DNA from 4 places in the Gordonia metallireducens genome. Region 1 is predicted to be linked to each of the others. Evidence: predicted binding sites of a transcription regulator. Region 1 holds the regulator's gene; each other region holds the start of a gene.
The links. Region 1 encodes LexA, which represses DNA repair genes until DNA is damaged. Its sites were predicted from a motif close to CGAACANNTGTTCG; they were not measured.
Positions count from the first base shown of each region.

Region 1 (4,138 bases):
CGATCACCGACGATGCCGGGCGAACCCGCGGGGTGGTCGTGATCGACGCAGCCTCGGAGCAGACCCGTGATCGGTTGGCGGAGAGAGGGATCGTCGCACTGCTCGACCTCGCGATCCCGCCGCTGCACCGACGGGTCGCCGGTTCACTCGGGGCGGCGGGCCGACTCGCGTTGAGTCAGAGTCCCTACCCGGATCTCGATGCGCTGCTGGCCGACTGCACACGCCGCGCCATCCGCGATGTCGTCGCGGGCCTCGACGCCGGCACGCTGTCCGCGGTGCGCTCACCCGAGGCGTTCCGCGCGCTCACGGAGAAACTGCGGCCGCGGATCTCCGAATCGGCGCCGGAGTATTTCTCTCTCGCTGTCGAATCCCTCGGGTGGGTGGCGCCGGTACGCGCCGCGATCGACCGTCATGCCGGTTCACTCGCAGCCGACGACGTCGCCGAACAGCTCGACAATCTCGTCTTCGACGGCTTCATCGCCGCCACCGCGCGACGACATCTGGAGAACGTGCCGCGCTATCTCGCGGCGGCCGAAGCCCGGTTGACGGCACTGCCGGCCTCCGCGGCCCGGGACCAGGCCGGAGTGGCCGTCGTCGACCGGGTGACCGAGCGGTGGGCCCAGCGACTGACGCAGGTGCCCGAGCACCGGAAGGCGGTCGTCAACGACGAGGCGCAGTGGCTCGTCGAGGAGCTGCGGGTGGGATTGTTCGCCGAGCGACTCGGTACCGCGTACCCGGTGTCGGAGAAGCGGGTCCTACGAACTCTTGACCGACTCGGCTGAGGCCTTTCCGGAATCGGACGACGCCGAACGCAGGTCGTCGATCTCGCGCTGGAAGTCCTCGACGGAGTCGAACGAGCGATACACCGACGCGAAGCGCAGGTAGGCAACCTCGTCGAGGTCGCGCAGCGGCTTGAGAATCGCGAGTCCGACCTCGTTGCTGGGGATCTCGGCCGATCCGCTGGCACGTACCGTGTCCTCGACCTGCTGGGCGAGCTGTGCCAGCGCGTCCTCGGCGACGTGGCGTCCCTGGCATGCGCGCCGGACGCCCCGCATCACCTTCTCGCGACTGAACGGTTCGGTGACCCCGTTGCGTTTGACCACCGCGAGCACTGCGCTCTCCACGGTCGAGAAGCGTCGCCCACACTCCACGCAGGAGCGGCGACGCCGGATGGCCTGCCCCTCATCAGCGACACGCGAGTCGATGACCTTGGTGTCGTCGTTCTTGCAGAAGGGGCAGCGCATCGTATCCTCACGCAGGTCACGGGACACTCTGATGCAGCCGGGCCGCATGCCAGGCCGGTAGTCGGCCGGTCCCTGTGACATCGAGGATACCGCCCGCGCTCAGTGATACCGGGGGGCGAGGAGGGGCTGGCCGACGCGAAGGCCGCTGGACGGGAGGTCGTTCAGCTGGATGATCTCGTCGACGACCGCCTCGCGGGGCATCTCCGGGGCGACGCGTGATGCGATGGTGCTCAGCGAGTCGCCCGAGCGCACGTGGACGACCTCGGTGCCGACCGAGGAAGGCGTGACCGTTGCGGCGTAGTTCTGCCCGACGACCGCGATGACCCACACCGCCAGGGCGAGTCCGACGCCGGCCAGGATTGCCGTCGCCGTGCGCCGGCGCCGGCGGATGACCGCCGAGGGGGCGGGCTGCGCGGGATGCTGGGCCGGGACGACGGGTCCACGACCGCGCAGGCCGACCGGCGAGGCGCACTGGGTGGAGGCGACCCGACGGACCCGAACCACCGACTCGGGCACCGGGCGGCCGTCGGCGGGACGGCGGCCGTCGCCGCGGCGCATCGGGCGCGGACGTTCCAGGATGTCACCGCGGACCGGATCGGTGGAGCGGACGGGGTCGATGAGAGTGGCGGTGCGCATGGTGCCCTCCGTGTTTCCGGTCGAACTCTGTCCGTGCGTCCGACTGCGTCGTCGGCGTTCGAACTGTTCGAGTGTCGATCACCTGTTCGATGAACTGATGTTCGAATTTGTAGCACGGCACTCCGACAATTGTCTCGCGACACGTCGAACAAATGTTTGATGCGGTCGGCATTCTGGGCTAGGGTCGTCGGCAGACAAGCGATCTACCAGCACGTTCGGAAATCGAGAGGAAGCCCGATCATGAGCGATGACGGCGGTAAGCGCACCGGAGCGCGGGGCGCCGACGAGCCCGTCACCCCGGCAGACATAGCGGCGGCCGAGGCCTCGCTGACGCCGCGGCAGCGCGGAGTACTCGAGGTGATCCGCAAATCCGTGCGCGAACGCGGTTACCCGCCGAGCATCCGTGAGATCGGTGACGAGGTGGGTCTCACCTCGACCTCCTCCGTCGCCCATCAGCTGCGGACACTCGAACGCAAGGGCCTGCTCAAACGCGACGCCAATCGTCCGCGGGCGGTCAACATCGCGCCGAGCGAGCCGCCGACGCCCACGTCACCGACCGGTGGCGCGCTGCCCGAGCCCACCTTCGTGCCGGTGCTCGGCCGGATCGCCGCAGGTGGTCCGATACTCGCAGAAGAAGCCGTCGAGGACGTGTTCCCGCTCCCCCGCGAGCTCGTCGGCGAGGGTTCGCTGTTCCTGCTGAAGGTCGTCGGCGAGTCGATGATCGACGCTGCGATCTGCGACGGCGACTGGGTGGTCGTCCGCCAGCAGAACGTGGCCGACAACGGTGACATCGTCGCCGCGATGATCGACGGCGAGGCCACGGTCAAGACCTTCAAACGCCAGAAGGGTCACGTCTGGCTGATGCCGCACAACGAGCTGTTCGACCCGATCCCGGGCGACGAGGCCGTCATCCTCGGCAAGGTCGTCACCGTGATGCGGCGAATCTGACCCCTCAGCTCTCGAGGACCGCGGCGGCAGCCGCGCGAGCCGCAGCCGGATCGGTGGTGGCGAGCGCGGCTGCCGCTGCGTTTTCGCAGGTTGCTCGCGTGACGCCGGCGAGCCGGGCACCGACCGCAGCGGCCGCCACCGGAGCACTCGACAACGAGGTCACCCCGAGTCCGACGAGCACACAGGCGAGGATCGGGTCCGCCGCCGCCTCGCCGCACACGCCCACCGGTTTCCCCTGATCCCGTCCGGCCCGCGCGACCGTCGCGATGAGGTGCAGGACGGCCGGCTGCCACGGATCGGTCAGGGATGCGAGGTCGGCCGACATCCGGTCGGCGGCCATCGTGTACTGCGTGAGGTCATTGGTGCCGATCGAGACGAAATCGACCTCGGACAGGATCGCCGGCGCGAGGATCGCGGCGGCGGGGACCTCGATCATGACCCCGGCGGTCAGTCCCCGTTCGCGCACCTGCGCGGCGAAGGCCGCCGCCTCGGCCGGTGAGGCGATCATCGGCGCCATGACCCAGGGGCTCGTCTCGGAGCCCTCGGCGGCGCGCGCGATGGCGTCGAGTTGGTGGGCGCGGATCTCGGGGTGCGCCAGGGCGATCCGGTCGCCGCGAACACCGAGAGCCGGATTGGCCTCCTCGGGCTGGTTCACGAAGCGCAGCGGCTTGTCCGAGCCGGCGTCGAGGGTGCGGATGACGACCTTGCGGCCGCCGAATGCGTCGAGGACCTCGCGGTAGATGTCCGCCTGCTCCTCCACCGTCGGTTCGTCGGCGCGTTCGAGGAAGGCCAGTTCGGTGCGGAACAGTCCGACACCCTCCACCGCATGGTCGGTGGCCGCGCGGGCCGACGACCCGTCGGCGACGTTGGCCAGGATCGCCACCTCGACACCGTCGGCGGTGCGTCCCGGACCCGACCAGCCCGCGACCAGAGCCGCCTGACGGGTGTGCTCGTCGACGCGGGCGCGCGCTGCGGCGTCATCGGGTTCCACGACGACCTCACCGGTTGTCCCGTCCACGAGTATCACCGTGCCCGAATCGATCTCGTCCAGGCCGGGGACCGCGACGATGCACGGGATGCCGAGCTGCCGGGCGATGATCGCGGTGTGGCTGGTGGGCCCGCCGAGGCGGGTGACGAGCGCGATGGTGGTGGCGGGATCGAGCCCCGCGGTGTCGGCGGGCGCCAGGTCGTCGGCGAGCAGGACCGACGGCACATCCGGCGTGGGCACTCCGGGCTCGGGCAGGCCCAACAGCTCGGCGAGGATGCGGTCGCGGACGTCGTTGAGATCGGTGACGCGCTCGGCCATGAGT
Region 1 is NZ_JAJQJP010000057.1:197,189-201,326, forward strand. Features, by position in the region: gene hrpA (ATP-dependent RNA helicase HrpA) at 1-782, shown strand, start outside; gene nrdR (transcriptional regulator NrdR) at 756-1,244, opposite strand; gene LQD00_RS22275 (LysM peptidoglycan-binding domain-containing protein) at 1,344-1,880, opposite strand; gene lexA (transcriptional repressor LexA) at 2,121-2,828, shown strand; gene LQD00_RS22285 (putative PEP-binding protein) at 2,833-4,138, opposite strand, start outside.

Region 2 (4,138 bases), on a different contig from region 1:
CTCCGGTTGACCGAGAAGGGTTATCGCGTCGCGGTCATCGAGTCCGGCCGTCGTTTCGCCGACGGCGACCTGCCCAAGACCAGTTGGCGCCTCAAGGATTACGTGTGGGCCCCGGCCCTGGGCATGTTCGGCGTGCAGCGGATGCACCTCCTGCGCGACGTGTTGGTCATGGCCGGCGCGGGTGTCGGCGGCGGATCGCTCAACTACGCGAACACGCTCTACCGTCCGCTCCCCGCGTTCTTCGACGACCCGCACTGGGGTCGGATCACCGATTGGGCCGCCGAACTCGACCCCTACTACGACCAGGCGTCGCGGATGCTCGGCGTGACCACCTACCCAAAGGTCACGCCGGCCGACCGCGTCATGCGCAAGGTCGCCGAGGACATGGGCGCGGGCGACACCTTCGTCCACACCCCCGTCGGCGTGTTCTTCGGCGAGCCGGGCAAGACCGTCGAGGACCCGTTCTTCGGCGGCGCCGGCCCCGCCCGCACCGGCTGTACCGACTGCGGCGCCTGCATGACCGGTTGCCCCGTAGGCGCGAAGAACACGCTGGTCAAGAACTATCTGTATCTCGCCGAACAGGCCGGTGCGACCGTCATCCCGATGACGACCGTCGACACCGTCCGCCCGCTGTCGGAGGGCGGGTACACGGTGGGGACGCATCGAACCGGCCGACGCTGGTCGCGTCGGGGCCGTCGCTCGTTCACCGCCGACCACGTGGTGTTCGCGGCCGGCACGTACGGCACCAACAAGCTGCTGCTCGACATGCAGCAGAGCGGCAACCTGCCCGGCCTGTCGTCGCGTCTGGGCAAGGTGGTCCGCACCAACTCGGAGGCCGTCCTGGCCGCAACCGCCACCGACCTGAAGGTCGACTACACCGAGGGTGTGGCGATCACGTCGTCGTTCCATCCGAACGAGCACACCCACATCGAACCCGTGCGATACGGCAAGGGCAGCAACCTGATCGGAATGCTGCAGGCGATGCTCATCGACGGCGACGGCCGCCTGCCGCGTCCGCTGGCCGCCCTCGTCGAGATGATCAAGCATCCGCTGGTCACGCTGCGTGGACTCTCGGTTCGACGCTGGTCGGAACGCACGATCATCGCCCTGGTGATGCAGACCGCCGACAACTCGCTCGAACTGTTCGCCCGCCGCGGCCGTTTCGGTCCGATGCTGCGCAGCAAGCAGGGTGCCGGCGATCCCCCGCCGACCTGGATCCCGGTCGGCCATGAAGCCGTCCGCAAGATGGCCGACGAGATCGACGGCGACGCCGGCGGTTCCATCGTCGACTGGCTGAACATCCCGATGACCGCGCACTTCCTCGGCGGTTGCTCGATCGGACGGTCCGCCGCCGACGGCGTCGTGGACCCGTACCACCGCGTGTTCAACCACCCGGGTCTACACATCGTCGACGGTTCGACGGTGTCGGCGAACCTGGGCGTGAACCCGTCGCTGACGATCACCGCTCAGGCCGAACGCGCGCTCGCCATGTGGCCGAATGCCGGTGAGGCCGACCCGCGTCCGGAGCTCGGGTCGGCGTACCAGCCGATCTCCCCGGTGCCGCCGGTGCGTCCGACGGTGCCCGACTACGCACCCGCCGCGCTGCGGTTGCCGATCACGCCGATCTCCAACGCCGGCTGAGGATTTCGTAGAAGTTGTGGGCGTATGGCGTCCACAACTTCTACATCCCCTCCTTACTGATCACCACACCCCCGGCGGCCGCAGCTGAATGCTGATCCGGGCGCCGACGCCGCGCACCTTGGGGACCGCGTGTTCCCACGTGCGCTGGCAGCTGCCACCCATGACCAACAGGTCACCGGACGACAGGGTGAACTTCAGCGACTTCCCGCCGCCCCGCGGCCGCAGCATCAGCGGCCGTGGGGCGCCGAGGGAGATGATCGCGACCATCGTGTCGTGCGTCGACGCCCGGCCGATGCGGTCCCCGTGCCACGCCACCGAATCGTTGCCGTCGCGGTAGAGGCTGATCCCCGCGGTCGCGAAACCTTCCGGCAGCTCGTCGCGGTAATGCCGCGAGAGCGATGACCGTATCTCGGTGATCAACCCGTCTGGGAACGGATCGTCTTTCTGATAGATCGAGACCAGCCGCGGGACGTCGACGACGCGGTCGTACATCTGTCGTCGCTCGGCTCGCCACGGCACATGACGTCGAAGCCGATCGAACAACTCGTCCGGCCCGCTGATCCAGCCCGGGCACAGGTCCACCCACGCGCCGTCGGTGAGTGGACGCCGCGTCATCGAGGTCGACAGGTCCGAGAGCGCCGGTTCCGCGGCGACCTCGGCGAACAACGAGCCCTGGATGCCGATGGACATGCACCCACCGTACACCTAGATCGAACGCACGTTCGATAAACCGCTCACTGGTTCCGTTCGCGCTCACCTTTGACGAGTGAGCGCGAACGGAACGAGTGAGCGAAAGTCGGGCTACTCCCCGCCCAGATGTCCGCTCAACCGGCCGTGGCGTTCGGCGCTGGCGTCGTCGAGCCCAACGATCGTGACGTCTTTGCCCTTGGCCTTGTACTTGGTGGTGATGGCGTCGAGGGTCGCAACCGACGACGCATCCCACACGTGCGAGTCACTCATGTCGATGACGACGTGGGACTCGTCGGCGGTGTAGTCGAACTGGTAGACGAGGTCATTGCTCGACGCGAAGAACAGCTCGCCGCGGACCTCGTACACGCGGGTGTCGGGGTCGGGCCCGGCGACCACCACGACCTCCGTCATGTGCGCGACGCGACGCGCGAACAGCACCGACGCGGTCAGTACGCCGACGACGACGCCGTACGCGAGATTCGACGTCGCGACCGTCACCGCGACCGTCGCCAACATCACGGCGGTCTCCGACCGGGGCATGCGCCGCAGCGTCTTCGGGTAGATGGAATGCCAGTCGAAGGTGCCGACCGACACCATGATCATCACCGCGACCAGTGCCGCCATCGGGATCTTGGCGACCACGTCACCCAGTCCCACGACGAGGATCAGCAGAAAGACACCGGCCAGGAACGTCGAAATCCTTGTGCGCGCACGGGATTCCTTGACGTTGATCATCGTCTGCCCGATCATCGCGCAACCGCCCATGCCGCCGAAGAAGCCCGTGACGAGGTTGGCGATCCCCTGCCCGACGGCCTCGCGGGACTTGTTGGAGTGGGTGTCGGTGATGTCGTCAACGAGCTTGGCGGTCATCAGCGACTCGAGGAGGCCGACGATCGCGATCGCGAGAGCGTACGGCGCGATGACGGACAAGGTGTCCCAGGTGAACGGAACGTCGGGCAGCAGCAGTGTCGGCAGACTGTCCGGGAGTTCGCCCTCGTCACCGACATTCGGCACCTTGAGGCTCGCGATGAGGGTGACCGCGGTCAGCAGCACGATGGCGACCAACGGCGCCGGCACGATGGTCGTCAGGCGCGGGAACAGGACGATGATCGCGATGCCGATCGCCACCATCGGATACACCAGCCACGGCACGCCCAGCAGGTGCGGCACCTGCGCGGAGAAGATGAGGATGGCCAGCGCGTTGACGAAGCCGACCATCACGCTGCGCGGGATGAACCGCATCAGTTTCGCGACGCCGAGCGCGCCGAGGAGCACCTGGAGGATGCCGCCGAGCAGGACCGCGGCGATCAGGTACTGCAACCCGTGGCTCTCGACCAGTGGCGCGACCACCAGCGCGACGGCTCCGGTGGCGGCCGAGATCATCGCGGGACGACCGCCGACGATCGCGATGGTCACCGCCATGGTGAACGACGCGAACAGGCCGACGCGCGGGTCGACGCCGGCGATGATCGAGAACGAGATGGCCTCGGGGATCAGGGCCAGTGCGACGACGAGTCCGGCCAGGATCTCGGTCCGCAGCCGGCTCGGCGAGCGCAGCGTCAACAGGACGGACTGGCGGTCGGCCGGGGAGATGGCTTCGGGGGCGGCCTTTGCGGAACTCCGCACCGCGGACTCCTCTGTATCGGGAATTGTCGAACCTGCGGACTCTATACGCGCGCGAGGCGTCACTCACACTTTCGAGCCAGGCCGTGAAGCCCGTCCACGCAGGTCAAGCGGCCCCCACCCGATCCGGCAGTGGCCAAGTGCACATTCCACCCACCGCGCAGAGGTCGAAATGTGAAATGGC
Region 2 is NZ_JAJQJP010000036.1:32,850-36,987, reverse strand. Features, by position in the region: gene LQD00_RS15300 (GMC oxidoreductase) at 1-1,641, shown strand, start outside; gene LQD00_RS15295 (alpha-ketoglutarate-dependent dioxygenase AlkB) at 1,702-2,331, opposite strand; gene LQD00_RS15290 (SulP family inorganic anion transporter) at 2,443-3,957, opposite strand.
Region 2: LQD00_RS15295 (alpha-ketoglutarate-dependent dioxygenase AlkB) is a predicted target of LexA. The motif match lies at 2,353-2,366, and genes of this name have one in related genera.

Region 3 (4,138 bases), on a different contig from region 1:
TCGGCGGGCCGGATCAGATCGGCGGCGGTCGAACCGTCGTCGACGGGCGCGAACCCGCGCACGACGGCCACCGGAACGGCGGCGAGCTTGCCCTTGACCAGGTCGGCGGCCGCGGACAGTTCGTCGGCGACCGCGATGTCGGTCACCACCAACGGGTTCCCGTAGTCGTCGGTGCCACCGTCGTAGGGGTGGGTGACGGCGATGCCCGCCGATCCGATCGCGACATCGGTCTGTCCGGTGCGCCAGGCACGCCCCATCGTGTCGGTGATGATCACGGCGACCTCGTGACCGGCACGCTCGGCGATGGCGGCCCGCAGTCGTCTCGCGCTGCCGTCGGGATCCTCGGGGAGCAGCGCCAGCTGGTCGGATCGCACGTTGGAGCCGTCGATCCCGGCCGCGGCCTGGACCAGGCCCAGACGGTTCTCGGTGATCAGCGTGCGGTTCTTGCGGGCGAGGACCCGCACCGACTCGGCCTCGACGAGTTTGCGACGCAGCGCATCACGCTCATCGGGATCGGCCGGCGCGTCGACCATGCGACCCTCGGCCTTCGAGATGATCTTGCTGGTCACGACCAGTACATCACCGGACGCCAACCACGGTGCGGCGGCGAGGATCTCGGCGGCGACGTCGGATTCGGCAGTGAACTCGGGGAGGCCGGTGACCGGTCGGATCTCCAGGCCGTTCGGGGCGCGGTGATCGGCGAGCTCGCTCACTCGGTGCCCACGTTCTGTTCCGGCATGGCCACGTCGACGAGTGCGCAGGCGGCGCGGATCATCTGCGCGGTGGCCTGCGGGTCGGTCATCAACAACGGTGCGGAGCCGACGGCGATGCCGTCGACCTGTGCGCGGTCGCCCTCGGCGATCAGCCAGCCGTCGAGGATGCCGTTGCCGCTTCGGGCGCCGTAGTGGGCGGCGACCGCCTCGGCGGACGACTCGACGCCGATCACCGACAGGCACTCGTCGGCCATGCCGCGCAGCGGCCGGTTGTCGATGATCGGCGAGACGCCGACCACCGGGGCCTTGGTGGTGCGCAGGGCGCTGCGCATCCCGGGAACGCTGACGATCGCGCCGATGCTCACCACGGGGTTCGACGGTGCGAGCAGGATGACGTCGGCGTCGCTGATCGCGTCGAGGACCCCCGGTGCGGGGGTGGTGTCGTCCGAGCCCACCTGTGCGAAGCCGAAGGTCGGGACCTGGGCGCGGTGGCGAACCCACCATTCCTGGAAGTGGATGGCCACGCGCTCGCCCTCGTCGCCGTCCGGCTTGGAGATCACCACATGCGTCTCGTGTCGGTCGTCGGTCACCGGCAGCAGACGCACGCCCGGATTCCACCGGCGGGACAGGGCAGCGGTCACATCGGACAACCTGTACCCGGCGTCGAGCATCTGGGTACGGATCAGATGGGTGGCGAGATCTCGGTCGCCGAGGCCGAACCAGTCCGGGTCGGCGCCGTAGGCGGCGAGTTCTTCTTTCGCATGCCAGGTTTCACCGCGCCGGCCCCACCCGCGGTCGGGGTCGATGCCGCCGCCGAGGGTGTACATGCACGTGTCGAGGTCGGGGCAGATGCGCACACCGTGCATCCACGCGTCGTCGCCGACGTTCACGATCGCGGTGATCTGATGTTCGCCGACGCCGAGCGTGGGGTCGTCGGGATGCGGCGGGAACGGGGTGGTGCCGAGCAGCTCGCGCAGTCCGAGGAGGAAACGCGCGCCCCCCACGCCGCCGACGAGTACGGTCACCTTCACAGCAGGTACTCCTTCACACCGCCACTCTAGTGGTCGGCCGCGAGGGCCCGTACGCCGCTGTCGCGCCCGTCCGGCGGGCGGGGAGGAGGGCTCGGGAGTGTGATCTTCACTTCGCCTTCGGGCCGTCGTCGTGTCGAGTCACAGATTTGACGGCACGCGATGGTAAAGGGAATTCTTCGATTCAACTTGACCGGGACCGCCCCCGGCGTGTCTAATCACATCAGTGTCATTCCGAGTTTGAGATCGAGAACATTCGAGGTCGAGAACCACTGGCCTCCAAGGGATTCGATCATATGTTCGAACTCGGTGAGAGGGTCGGTGCCGGCAGTAAGGGGCCGTCGCTCGGGCGCTGTGTACAACGGATGCAGGGAGTCACTGCACCCCGAGTACAAGTGGTGTGGCAGCAGTGGTGGGTACGGCAGCACGTCGTGTTCGCAAAGGACAGTCAACGACCAACATCCCGAGCTAGGAGGCGCCGACGATGGCTTTGGACAATCCGATCGGCAATCCGCTTGAACCACATATTCGCCCGCAATTCATCGCAGAGTCGCACGTGATGACATCCGCCCCGGAAATCGACACCGCAGAGTTTCGCACCCTTGGGCCCGTTGACGATTCGATGATCGGTGGCACCGCGCGTGCGGCCGCGCTCGAATCCGCCGCCGATGCAACCGATCTCGTCGATTCCGACGCAGACGATGCCGCCGGCCGCCGTCATCTGGCCCTGGTGCCCAACGACTTCGACGACCTGTTCGACGCCGTCGAGGAGCAGTGGCAGGATCGCGCTCTGTGCGCGCAGACCGATCCGGAGGCGTTCTTCCCGGAAAAGGGCGGATCGACGCGTGAGGCCAAGCGAATCTGCCAGGGCTGCGAGGTCAAAGCAGAGTGCTTGGAGTACGCGCTCCACAACGACGAACGCTTCGGGATCTGGGGCGGTCTGTCCGAGCGCGAGCGCCGTCGCCTGAAGCGCGGCATCATCTGACGGGTCGCCGGAACGGCGTCATCCGAACAATCGAATTACCCAGCGAGAGCTGGACGCTCGGCGCTCAGGTGTCGAACGCGATCATCGACCGCGGATCACTCAGGTCCGCGGTCGATCGTGTCTTCGTCGACGCCCAGGTGGGTCGCGACCTGCTGGACGAGGACCTCGTGCACGAGCTCGAGGAGATCCGTGCCCTTCTTGGCCCGTGACTCCAGCGGCCGGCGGAACAGGATGATCTGGGCCCGCGTCGGCACCCCGTGGACGTCCATTCCCGCGGGGATCAACCGGGCGAGCGGCACGGCGCCGTCGGCGGTCACCTCGTCGGGCCACTCGACGGTCTCGGGATCGCGGGGGAGCAGTCGCGGGATCTCGTCGACGGCGATGTCGAGTCCGGCCAGCTGGTCGTGCCACTGGGCGTCGATCTCGGCGAAGGCCTCGAGCGCGACGGCGTCGAACTCGTCGGAGCGGGTGTTGTAGGCGGGCACGTTCTGCGGCAGCAGCGGGGAACGCAGACCGCGGCCACGCCGATCTCGGTACCGTCCGACCCGGCGTCGGCCACGACGGATTCCCGGCTGGCCGATCGAGCCGCGCGGCGTCGGCTTCGGGTGGATGCGCATGCCGCGAGTCTATGAGGTCGCGGCGACCCGTGTCGCCCCGCCTGCCCCCCCTTCTGAGCGTGTCGACTCTGTGGTTGCGGACAGTGGGGGCTAATCTCGTCACGTGAAGCTTCCCCGTCTGTGCTGCCGACCCGGCTGCGCCCGATCCGCGGTGGCTACCCTGACCTTCGTCTACGCCGAATCGACTGCGGTGATCGGTCCGCTGGCGACCTCGCAGGAGCCGCATTCCTGGGATCTGTGCGACGACCACGCCCGACGGATCACCGTCCCGCGGGGCTGGGAGATGCTGCGCAGCGAGCGGGGATTCTCGGTGCCCGCCGAGGATCACGAGCTGACCGCCCTCGCCGAGGCCGTCCGCGAGGCCGGCGCCGTCGCCGGTGGTGGACGCCCGGGTTTCGTCGACAGCGGGCCCCGCGGCCGTAACTCCGACCGGACGCCGGCCGACTCTCTCGATGCCTTCGACTCGCGAGCTCTCGAGGAGGCGCGTGCGGCCGACGCCGCGTACGAAGCCGCCCTCGCCGACCGCCGCAGCGGCCGCCATCGCGCAGGCCCTGTCGACTCGCCGTCACAGCCGTCGGCCACCCCGGGTGTGCCCCGCCACCAGACGCGACCCCGGCCGGGTCGCCGCGGTCATCTGCGGGTCCTCCCGGATCCGGTCGACTGACCGGAGACCACCACGCAGGGGGCGTGGAACCCGTTGTCGCCGTCGGGGGACGCGAATCGTCGGACTCCGTGTTCGGGGCCGGCCGTGCGCCCCACCCCGATGCGGGGACCGAACGAGTGACTGTGTCGCGT
Region 3 is NZ_JAJQJP010000031.1:116,807-120,944, forward strand. Features, by position in the region: gene LQD00_RS13100 (coenzyme F420-0:L-glutamate ligase) at 1-713, opposite strand, end outside; gene cofD (2-phospho-L-lactate transferase) at 710-1,744, opposite strand; gene LQD00_RS13110 (WhiB family transcriptional regulator) at 2,463-2,726, shown strand; gene LQD00_RS13115 (metallopeptidase family protein) at 2,822-3,343, opposite strand; gene LQD00_RS13120 (DUF3499 domain-containing protein) at 3,447-4,007, shown strand.
Region 3: cofD (2-phospho-L-lactate transferase) is a predicted target of LexA. The motif match lies at 2,031-2,044, and genes of this name have one in related genera.

Region 4 (4,138 bases), on a different contig from region 1:
CCGGCGCATCATTCACCCCGTCACCCACCATCGCGACCCGCTTGCCCTCGCGCTGCAGTTCGGCCACCTTCTCGGCTTTGTCCTCCGGCCGAACACCGGCATAGACGCGGTCGATCCCCAGCACCCGTGCCACATCCTCGGCCACCGCCCGCGCATCCCCGGTGACCATCACCGCCTCGACCCCACGACGCCGGAGACCGTCGACCGCCTCGAGCGACTCCGGTCGCACCTCGTCGGTCAGTGTTAAGGCGCCGACGACCTCACCCTCGGCGATCACATGAAGGATGATCGCTCCTTCGTCACGCCAGGCCCTGGCGATCGGGAGCTCTGAGACACCCTGTCTGTCGAGCAATCTCGGCCCGCCCACCGCGACGGACATTCCGTTGACGCGCGCCGAGACACCCACCGCAGGCGACGAGGTGAAGTCCTGCGCCTCCGACACCTTCAGGTCCCGACGCCGGGCAACCTCGACGATCGCAACCGCGAGCGGATGCTCGCTGTCCGCCTCCGCCGACGCGGCCAGCATCAGCACCTCGTCCGATGTACGACCACCCGCGGGTTCGACGGCGCGGACCGTCGGAGCTCCACGGGTCAGCGTCCCGGTCTTGTCGAAGAGCACGGCGTCGACCGACCGCATCGTCTCGAGGGCCAGCCGGTCGGAGATCAGGACTCCCCCACGCGCCGCACGCTCCGTCGCGATCGACACCACCAATGGGATGGCCAGACCCAGAGCATGCGGGCAGGCGATGACGAGCACCGTGATCACCCGGACGACCGCCGAGTCGGGCATGCGCACCGACGTCCAGACGACCGCCGTGACAGCCGCCGCGGCGAGGGCGAACCAGAAGAGCCAGCCGGCGGCGCGGTCGGCAAGACGTTGAGCCCGCGACGACGAGGCCTGTGCCTGGGCGATGAGCCGTTCGATCCCGGCCAGCGCGGTGTCGCCACCGATCGCGGTGACCCGGACACGGACCGCGGAATCCGTGGCAACGGTCCCGGCGACCACCCGCTCCCCGACCGATCGTCGGACCGGCCGCGACTCACCGGTGATCGTCGACTCGTCTACATCCGCAGTGCCGTCGATCACTTCCCCGTCGGCCGGGATCGACGCACCGGGCCGAACCAGTACGACGTCGTCGACCTCCAGTTCAGAGACCGGGACGGTGACCACTCCGGCACCGTCGACCTTCTCCGCCTCGTCGGGCAGCAACGCAGCCAGCGAGTCGAGGGCTGACGTCGTCTGGGCCAGCGCCCGCATCTCGACCCAGTGCCCCAGGAGCATGATCACGACGAGGAGCGCCAGCTCCCACCAGAAGTTCAGCTCGCTGTCCAGCAACTCGAGACTCGCGCCCCACGACGCGACGAAGGCAACGGTGATGGCCAGCCCGATGAGCAGCATCATCCCCGGGGCGCGGGACCGAACCTCCGCGACTGCACCGGTCAGGAACGGCCGGCCGCCCCAGAGGTAGATGACGGTGCCCAGTACCGGCGAGATCCACGTGGCCCACCCGTGGTGAGGGAGTGAGTAACCGATCAGGTGGGCGAACATCTCGTTGAACGCCACCGTCGGGATCGCCAGTACCGACATGATCCAGAACAATCGGCGGAAGCGGCCGACGTGGTCGGCGTGACCGCCGTGTTCGCCACCAGCGTGCTGGTGACCTTCGTGCGTACCCATGTAGTGCCCATGATGGGTCGATGTAGCACTCATGCGTCGACTATATACCCCCTACCCGTATGCCGTAAGGGCCAACCTGCGGCCACTCTTTATCAGACGCCACCGACACATTCCACAATCGAAACCGCCTGCGAAATTCGTTGCGAGCCAGCGAGATCACGGGTACAGTCGAACATACATTCGGACGCACGTCTTCGGGGGGTGACCGTCTTGACCGAGATCTCGCAGTCCGACGCCCCGGTTTCGCGCGCCTCTGAACTCGTGCAGGAATTGCACCGGATCACCGCCGAAATCCAGGCCGTCGATCTGACGCAGTGCACGGATGGCGAACTCGTCGACGTCGCGGCCGAGACCGAACGTGCCATCGCGCGACTGAGTTTCGCCGGTGACCGACAGATCGTCGAGGCCACTGAACGAGATCTGCCCCGTAAGACCGGTCACCGCAGCGTCATCCAGTTCATGACTCACCGTTTGCGCGTCGCCGAACCGATCCGACGCCGCAACCAGATGTCCGCCACCGCAACCTTTCCCAGCCACACCGGGGAACAGCTACCGCCGCAACACCCCGCCCTGGCCGAGGCGTTCGCCGGTGGTCGCGTCGGGCCTGCGCACGTGCGAGCGGTCGTCGAGGTGCTCGAGCAGATCCCGCACGCCGTCGACCACGACGTGAAAGTCGCCGCCGAACGGCAGATGGCCGAGATCGCCGTCGATCACACCCCGGCCGACATCGCTGCCCTCGGTGCGCGGCTACTCGCTCACCTCGATCCCGACGGCACACTCGCCGACGACACCGACCGCAAACGCCGCCGCAACCTGACGGTCCACCGGCAACGTGTCGACGGCACTGCCAAACTGACCGCTAACCTGACTCCGGAACTGCTCGCCCGGGTCACGATGCTGCTCGCCGTGTGGGCCAAACCCGGCATGAACAACCCCGACGACCCCGACTCCCCACACGGCTCGATCGAAGACGCCGACCCCGACGCCGTCGCTGCTGCGGCCGAACGCGATGACCGCACCCCCGCCCAGCTCAACCACGACGCCGTGAACGCACTGCTCAAAGCTGTCTTCGAGGACGGCCTATTGGGTAAGAGTCACCGCGGGTTGCCGACCCAGCTGATCATCAAAGCCGACCTCACCGACCTCCGCCGCGAAGCCGGCTTCGCCACCACCGCCACCGGCACCCTGATCCCCATCCACGAGCTCATCAACATGGTCGCCGACGCCCAACCCTGGCTGGCGGTGTTCAAAGACGCCACCGCCGTCCCGCTCTACTTCGGCCGCGGCAAACGCCTCGCCACCCGCGAACAACGCCTCGCCTCCTTCGCCCGACCCGACGGCGAAAGCTGCTCCACCCCCGGCTGCGGCCTCGCCGCCGCACACGTCGAGATGCATCACGCCCAACTCGACTGGGCCGACGGCGGACTCACCAACATCACCGACCTCGCCCCGGCCTGCCCGAAACACAACCGCATGGTCAGCAACCAACCCGGCGGCTACACCACCCGCATGGTGCGTGAAGGACCCGACGAAGGCCGCTGCGCCTGGCGGCTCAACGCCGAACCCGGCGCACCGCCCAACCCCGAACGCATCAACCGGCGACCCGACATACCCCGCCGATTCGCCGAACACCTCCAACAAGTGCGCACCGAAATTCACGGACCCGACACCGAGTCCGGCAATGAAACACGCCTCCACCTGCGTGAGGTCATCGACCTCCGCAACGCCTCCGACGCCGAAGCCACCCTCGCCTCACTACTCCTCGCCGCGGCATACCCGCGTGCGTGACGAGTCCCGAGGGATGGTCGCCAGCCCTTCGTGGCTCGTCGCTACGCTCCTCGCACCTCAGGGAGCAGGGAGTGGTCGTCGACTTCGATACGCTCCTTCGTCGCTACTCAGCCCAGCGGCTACGCTCCTCGCACCTCAGGGAGCGAAAGTGTAGCGCCCGCAACCAGTTTGCCAAGCTGATTACGGCGCGGGGATGTCCAACCCGAGGTCGAGCACGGTGACCGAGTGGGTGAGCGCACCGACGGCGAGGTAGTCGACACCCGTGCGGGCGTAGTCTGCGGCGACGTCGAGCGTCAGGCCGCCGGAGCTCTCCAGCTTGGTCTGCGGCGATTTGGTGTTGCGCCGCTGCACGGCCATCTGGGTTTCCCACGGCTCGAAGTTGTCGAGCAGCACGAGCTGGGGCTCGAGCGGCAGAACCTCGTCGAGCTGGGACAGGGAATCGACCTCGACCTCCACCGGCAGACCCGGAGCCGCCGCTCGGACCGCTTCGAGCGCCGCTGCGACCGAACCGGCGGCGACGACGTGGTTGTCCTTGATGAGGGCGGCATCGCCGAGACCCATGCGGTGATTGACTCCCCCGCCCGCGCGGACCGCGTACTTCTGCAGCAGTCGCAGACCGGGCAGCGTCTTGCGGGAGTCACGAATCTGCGCCGACGTGCCTGCAACCGCGTC
Region 4 is NZ_JAJQJP010000052.1:143,000-147,137, forward strand. Features, by position in the region: gene LQD00_RS20320 (heavy metal translocating P-type ATPase) at 1-1,711, opposite strand, end outside; gene LQD00_RS20325 (HNH endonuclease signature motif containing protein) at 1,880-3,466, shown strand; gene nadC (carboxylating nicotinate-nucleotide diphosphorylase) at 3,647-4,138, opposite strand, start outside.
Region 4: LQD00_RS20325 (HNH endonuclease signature motif containing protein) is a predicted target of LexA. The motif match lies at 1,848-1,861, and genes of this name have one in related genera.